Desulfobacula toluolica Tol2: one gene and its partner. The protein of the gene in region 1 interacts with the protein of each later gene in a pairwise test. Links are inferred from orthologs where the notes say so. Each region holds a gene or a part of one and is shown on either strand. Other genes may lie near its edges.

Evidence for each region. The genes of interacting proteins can lie anywhere in the genome.
Region 2: the proteins of secD (region 1) and pheT interact in binary tests that used the Escherichia coli proteins (3 or more experiments, as listed by UniProt). The link is inferred for Desulfobacula toluolica Tol2 from one-to-one orthologs.

The regions. Positions count from the first base shown.
Region 1 is NC_018645.1:1,692,907-1,697,619, forward strand. What follows is about bases 828-3,809. They hold secD (protein translocase subunit SecD), read right to left. Parts: upstream 3,114-3,809; coding sequence 1,542-3,113; downstream 828-1,541. Other genes in these bases: secF (protein translocase subunit SecF), read right to left, coding at 828-1,529; yajC (preprotein translocase subunit YajC), read right to left, coding at 3,134-3,484; TOL2_RS07785 (hypothetical protein), read right to left, coding at 3,521-3,809. Also shown: tol-pal system protein YbgF, read right to left, coding at 1-493; more of secF, read right to left, coding at 498-827; more of TOL2_RS07785, read right to left, coding at 3,810-4,342; TOL2_RS07790 (Rne/Rng family ribonuclease), read right to left, coding at 4,415-4,713. UniProt on the Escherichia coli protein: Part of the Sec protein translocase complex. Interacts with the SecYEG preprotein conducting channel. SecDF uses the proton motive force (PMF) to complete protein translocation after the ATP-dependent function of SecA.
Region 2 is NC_018645.1:546,543-549,679, reverse strand. It holds pheT (phenylalanine--tRNA ligase subunit beta), read right to left. Parts: upstream 2,738-3,137; coding sequence 263-2,737; downstream 1-262. Other genes in the region: pheS (phenylalanine--tRNA ligase subunit alpha), read right to left, coding at 2,703-3,137.

The DNA of each region.
Region 1 (4,713 bases):
TATAATCTTTCAGAGAATAATGACATTCACCAAGCCAATAAACACAATTGTCTGCCAGACTGTTTTGAGGATAATGTTTAATAAATTCGGAGAACAAGCCGGCAGCCTTTGAAAAATTGTTTTCAAGCAAAAGATTTCTTGCTTTTTTGTATAAATCAGCCGGTTTGAGGGCCTCAATTTTATACTGGATAGGGGCTGCAGGCTGTGGGGTTTTTTCAAGAAATGCAATTTTTGTCTCCAGGGTTGAGATGATATCCTGAAGTGTTTGTATAATGGTATTATTTTTTTCTATTTGATATTTTAAAGTTGCCTGATCCTGCTTTATACCGGTAAGCTCAGATTCCAATTCCACAAGCTTTGTGTGACATAAAGTCTCTTCTTTGTCGTTTCCTGCGGGCGTTTTAACAGAATGCATCGCACCGCAGGAAACAAAGAAAAACGACAGGATAAGAAAATAAACAGGTTTATACAATCGTTTTTTTAAACAGGGCATTTCACTACCTTTTGTTGGTCGCAAGAACAATGGGGGATGCCACAAATATGGAAGAATAGGTGCCGATAAGAACACCGATAATCATGGCAAATGCAAAATTATGAATAATTTCTCCACCCAGAAAATAAAGGGCCAAAAGAACGATCAGTGTTGTTACTGATGTTAAAATCGTCCTTGAAAGGGTTTCATTGATGCTTCTATTAAACAATAAAGGCAGTGATTCAGTTGTTTTAGCTCCTTTTACATTTTCCCTGATCCGGTCAAAGACAATAATGGTATCATTTAATGAATATCCAATAATGGTTAAGAGTGCCGCAATAATCGGTAATGAAAAATCCAGGTTTAACATCGAAAAGATTCCCACGGTGATCAATACATCATGCAAAAGCGCAACAATAGCACCCATGGCATATTTGAGGTGCAACATCCAAAACAATACCAGTGTTACAACCAGGGCTGCCGTGATCAGAACAACCATGCTTACATTAAATACGGACAGAAAATATACCGCAGTCATAAGAGAACCCGCTGTTACACCCGATAACATCCATTTTAGCTCAAACCTGCCTGAAATATATATGGTGATAAACAGCAGGGAATAAAAAATGGCTAACAGCGCTTTTTTCCTTAAATCCTGCCCGACCTGGGGGCCGACCATTTCCACTCTTCGGATTTCAGGAGCAACTCCTGTGGATGCTTTGACAGCTTCAATCACGGATTGAGACAAGCCTTTACTGGTCATTTCCAGGTTGCTGGTTCTAACCAAAAATTCATGGTCCTGGGGCTGTCCGAAATTTTGTACCGAAGCATCGTTAAAGCCTATATCGGATAGGGCTGATCGTATTTTTCCAACAGGAACCTGTTCTGAAAATTTTAGTTGAATTAAGGTTCCGCCAACAAAATCGACACCATAGTTAGGCCCTTTATTAATGATGAGAGACCCGATGCTCAAGAGGATAAGGATGGTTGATAAAACAAATCCGATTTTATGTTTACCAATAAAGTCTATATTGATATCAGACTTGATAATTTGCATTATGTATTCCCTTTATATGCTTAGTTTTGACGACTGTTTGTTTTTAAGAATAAAATCAAAAATATTTTTTGAGAGAACCAGCGCTGTAAAAAGGCTTGCAATAATACCAAGGCAAAGGGTAACGGCAAAACCTTTGATCGGACCTGTACCAAACTGGTAAAGAACCAGGGCGGCAATAAAAGTGGTCACGTTGGCATCGAGAATCGTCAGGGTTGCTCTGTCAAACCCTGCATGAACGGATGCCAGGGCGGTTTTTCCGGATCGCAGCTCTTCTCTGATTCTTTCAAAAATAATCACATTGGCATCAACAGCCATGCCGATCGTAAGAATTATGCCTGCTATTCCTGGCAGAGTCAGTGTGGCCTGGAATGCGGCAAGGCCGCCACCGATAAGAACAATATTAATAATCAGTGCCAGATCGGCAATCAAGCCTGCACCCTTATAGTAGATGCTCATGAACAGTACCACAAGAAGTCCGCCCACAAGCATTGAAATAAGACCCATTCGGATGGAATCAGCACCCAGTGTGGGACCAACGGTTCGTTCTTCAATAATTTTAACAGGTGCCGGCAAAGAACCGGCTCTCAGTGCAATGGCCAGATCTTTTGCCTCATTCAATGTAAAACTACCTGTTATTGTGGCTTTGCCCCCGGCAATTCTGTCCTGGATGACCGGAGCTGAATAAACTGATTTATCAAGAACTATGGCAAGACGTTTGTGGATATTTTCCCCGGTTATCCGGTCAAAAATCCTTGCTCCTTTTCGATTAAACTCAATGCCTACCAAGGGTTGTTGAAATTGATCAAACTCAACTCTGGCATTGGTTAGGAGGCTTCCATCAAGAAGGACTCTTTTTTTGATTAAAAAAGGAATTTTAGTTGATGTGCCGGAATTTGAATTGATTTTATGCTGATACAGTATTTCATCTCCAACCGGAGGGGTTCCATTGATGGCCAGATCAACATCAGCTTCATCATCAACCAGCTGGAATGTTAATTGGGCTGTTTTTCCGATCAGCCCTTTTGCCCTTTCCGGATCTTTAATGCCCGGCAGCTGTAAAAGGATTCTGTTCCCGCCCTGTATCCGGATATCAGGCTCACTTACACCAAACTCATCTATCCTGTTACGGATGGTTTCAAGAGCCTGTTCTGTTGCCATTTTTTTGATGTTTTCAATATCTTTTTCCGGCAAGGCTAATTTATAGGAAATATTGTTATTTTCCTTTTGAGGTTTCTGGATGATCAGATTGTCAAAACTTTTTGAAAGAACGTTTTCAATGCTGGATTTGTCTTCGCTCCCTTGAAATTTTGCAAGAATGGAATTGTCGTTCAGACGTGAAACACCAATGTGTTTCACCCCCTCGCTTCTAAGTTCTTTTTTAATCTCCTGTATTGTTCTTTCCACCTCTGCTTCAACTGCTTTGATATTCTGGACTTCAAGTACAAGATGCATCCCTCCTTGAAGATCCAGCCCCAAATTGATTTTTTTATGGGGCCAGCAATCAAGGAATGTGGGAAGCAAACAGACAACAGCCGCTAAAACAACACATAGAATAAATACAGTTTTAAAGGTAAATGGTTTCAATCTAATTGCTCCTAATGGAATTATTTTTTCTTTTTATCATCTTTACGGACAGCATCTGTATCAGAAATTACCGCTGCAACATTTCCACGGGAAATTTTAATTTTTACCTTTTCAGCGATTTCAAGACCAATGGTTGTATCATCCAAGCTTTGGATAGTTCCATAGATGCCGCCGGATGTTACAATCCGAATGCCTTTTTTTAAATTGGATATCATTTCCTTATGTTCTTTGGCTTTTTTCTGCTGTGGCCGAATCAAAAGAAAATAAAAAATTGCAAATAAAATAATAATGGGTAAAAAGCCTGCTATTCCACCTGCCTGTCCACCCGCTTGCCCGCCTGCCTGTCCCATTGCATATGCTGTACTAATCAAAATAAATCCTCCTTAGAATAAATAAAATATATAAATTTATATTTTTTTTGCAGGAATCCAGATTGTTTTTCCGTCAAACTGGATTCTGTCTATATTATGATAGTTAATTTCCTGAAGAAGTGAGAAAACTTCATCCACATTGTAAACGACAATCTTGCTTAGCGGTTCAATAATATCAATATTTGAATCCACTTTTTTTTCAATAAGATTATATATGATTACAAGTGTTTCGGAAAATTTTAAAATTTTTCCAACCCCTGAGCTTTTCCCTTGATCAATGGGTTCATCGGCTCTGGGTGTAACATGTATACCGTGATGGCCGTAAAATTCTTTTAAAATATTAAAATGAATATTCCATATGTTATCGCCGGGTTGAACCACATAAATTCCATAGGGTTTTATCTTTTGAGGCAAAATAGCTCCGGAGTCATAAATTTTTTCTTCAAAAACTTCTCCGTCTTTTATAAAGGCATTTTCTAAAATATCTCTCATAGAGATTTGAACGTCACCAATTTTGAAGCTTTCATCAGAATTGACAATCATATCAAGGCTTTTTTTAATGCCCAGGCCCTCTTTGCGTGATACCATGAGTTGCTTTAAGGTTTTGTCCTTTTGAAGATTATTATAATCAAGGGTCGGCATAATGATAATGTCACCTTTAACGGCTTTGTTTTTATTGCCCGTAATGTCCTTTTTGTTGATTCCCTGTTTTTGTGACATTACAATTTTACCTTTTGATGCTGGTAAATCCTTTTCCTGAAGTTTGGTAAAATACAGGGCGGTCAAAAAAAACACCCCGCATAAAATTACGGCAATAGTTATTAATCCGCTTCTTTTTCCATTCTTTTGCAGGCTCATGGATCCAGCTTCCTTCTTAAGATTGAAATTGTTTCAGATACACAATAGAACCCTTTATGTCAAGAAAGGTCTTCAATTGTTATGGGGAATGATAATGATTTTGTTTTCCCCCGAAACCATATTTGGATCACCCTCAATCGTAATGAAAACAGATTTTTTCGATTCAATTTCAGTGAGTTCAGCTCTTTTTTTGTTCAACAGATAACCTGCCACATCATTGGGTAAAACTCCTGTTGCTTCCTTGATTCCGGGTTTTAATGTCCTGAGCTTCAACTGCCTTAAAAATGCCAGACCCTGGGTTTCTACTGAAGGCGTCTGGCCCCTGCCTTTACAATGCCTGCAGGTTTCATAGCTTCCAAAAGTGATTGAAT
Region 2 (3,137 bases), 1.1 Mb from region 1 along the record:
CCCAGAGGGATCAGGTTATATCTTATCTCATCTTAGGCATTAACTCCAATACATGGAACAAATCTGCCATCCTAAATCTCAATAAAGATGGAGCGGGCAACGAGACTCGAACTCGCGACATCAAGCTTGGGAAGCTTGCACTCTACCAGCTGAGTTATACCCGCATTAGCGGATTAATATACCAACCTCTATTGGTTTTGTCAATAATACTTTTTAATCAAACGATCAAAATTTAAAATAATTATTATTATCCTCTTTAAAACTAATCCGGCAAGTCTGCATCAAACCGATCAAGAAGGGTTTTTGAAATATCAGTATGCAGCTTTTTAATATTTTTTTCTTTTAAGGTTTTACTCGAGGATCTATAAACAACCCTGAACGATAATGATTTTTTACCCTCGGATAGCGGCTTGCCTTCAAAGATGTCAAAAAGAAATACTTTTTCAATCAAAGATTGTTTTTCAGCAATAAACTCAATTTGTTCCAGGATTTCTCCGACAGTCACATCCCTGCCTACAATAATTGTAATATCCCTTGAAAGTGAAGGAAAACGAGGAAGCGGCTTAGCAATAACAGCTTCAGGAAGAAGATCCTGTATAGTGCTTAAATTGAAATCAAAAACAAATGCATCCTGCTTCAACCCATAATTTTTTAAAACCTTTTCATCAATCTTTCCAAGCGTACCAATAATACTATCGCCTGACTTGACAAAAGCTGCATACCCTTTTTTATAATACGGACAGGTATTATCTTCAAGTTTTTCAAAAACCCTGTCCTTGATCATAAGGGCATCAAGAAACCCTTCAACCACACCCTTTAAATCAAAAAAATCAACTTCACTTTTTTTTGAATGCCAGGTTTGATCAGTTCGGTTGCCTGTTATCAAGCCTGCTATCATTTCTTGTTCTTCGGGCAATAATCCTTTTTGTGTGGCATAAAAAACCTTGCCGATCTCAAAAATCTTTAACGTAACTGTCTGCTGAGAAATATTTTTTTTCATTGTCTCAAAAAGCCCTGGAATCATGGAGCTTCTCAAAACAGACATCTGGTCTGAAATCGGGTTTAAAATTGTTTCAACCTGACGTCTTCGATCTCCTTCAGGCAGATTCAACTTGTCACAAAAATTTTCATTGATAAAATTATAGTTGATGGCTTCAAAAAAAGAAAATCCGACTATTATCTGCCTGATCTTTTCCCGGAGAATGACTTTTGGGTCCAACAGTTTTCCTTTAGCCGGAACCAGAGGAAAACGGGTCTCAATATTGTTATAACCCCATAACCTTGCCACTTCTTCGGAAAGATCTTCAGGCCGGGTAACATCCACCCTGAAACTAGGCACCCCAACTTTAAGCCGGGCATCTCCTATCTTTTCGATATCAAATCCCACTGACTCCAGAATCTCACCAATGGCGCCTGCGTTCAAATCCGTTCCCAGTCGAATATTCAAGGCGTTCGTATTCAAGTCAATTTCCAGCGGAACAAAATTTTGCGGATACTCATCAATAATATCTTTAGCAATTTTAGCATCACAAATTTTAGCCATCAGGGAAACCGCCCTGTTTAATGCGTTAACCGTTCCCTCAGGATCAATTCCACGCTCGAATCGATGAGATGCATCAGTGGCAATACCGGTTTTCTTTGCAGTTTTTCTTATGGAAACAGGATTAAAATATGCACTTTCCACAAGCACCCGGGTTGTGGAATCTGAAATCTCGGAATTTTCACCTCCCATTACCCCGGCAAGCGCAACTGGTCTTTGCCCGTCACAAATCATGAGCATATCAGGCTCAAGCTTATGACTTTTGCTGTCAAGAGTAACAAAATCAGTATCATCGCCCGCTCGTCTGACAATGATCTCACCTTTTGAGACCTCATCAAAATCAAATGCGTGAAGAGGCTGACCAGTCTCCATCATAACAAAATTTGTAATATCTACAACATTATTGATTGGCTCAAGACCTATGGATTCGAGCCTTTCTTGTAACCAGAAAGGAGAAGGTGCAATTTTAACATCAAACAACAGACCTGCTGAGTATCTTGGACAAAGATCCGAATCAATTATCCGGACTTTTGCATAATCGTGAATGGATTCGTTAATAACCCTATCTGCCGGCAATGTATAATCTGGAAGCATCACCTTTTGCCTTGGTTCCACAAAAGCCCCTACTTCACGGGCAACACCGATCACACCAAGACAATCCGGTCTATTGGGGGTCAAATCAATTTCAAAAACCGTATCAGACAATTTCAAGGCTTCTTCAAGAGGCGTTCCTGCAAAAAATTCACCCTCAAGATCCATAATCCCGGATGTATCCGAATTAAGCCTCAATTCAGCTGCACTGCACAACATTCCCTGGGAAACTTCGCCTCTAAGCTTACCTTTTTTTATTTTCAGATCTCCGGGAAGCACGGCACCTGGAAGCGCGCACGGCACAAACATACCCTCTCTTACATTGGGGGCACCACAGACAACTTGAATCAGCTCGTCACCACCGGCATCAACCTGGCAGACAGACAGCTTTTCTGCATTCGGATGTTTCTCAACCTCATTGACTTTAGCGACAACAATATGGTCAAGGTATTCATATCTATCTTCCACTGAATCAACCTCAAGGCCTGCCATGGTAAGCTTTTCAGAGATCAGGGAAGGCTCAAGCTCAACACAAACGTACTCTTTTAACCAGCTTAAACTGACTTTCATATTAAAACTGCCCCAGAAAACGGATATCGTTTTCATAAAATTTTCTGATATCATCAATACCATATTTGAGCATGGCCATTCGCTCAATGCCAATGCCGAAAGCAAACCCGGTATACTGGTCCGTATCATACCCGACGTTTTCAAATACTGCAGGATGAACCATCCCGGAACCTAATACTTCAAGCCACCCTGTCTTTGAACAGATTCGGCAGCCCTCTCCCTTGCACATGACACAACGGATATCAACTTCTGCACTGGGCTCGGTAAATGGAAAAAAACTGGGCCGGAACCGTAAGGAAGTTTCTTTGTCAAAAAATTGATGAACAAAGGTGGTCAAAATCCCTTTTAAATCCCCAAAAGAAATATTTTTATCCACCATAAGACCTTCGATCTGATAAAACATAGGCGTATGAGTGATATCCGAATCACATCTGAA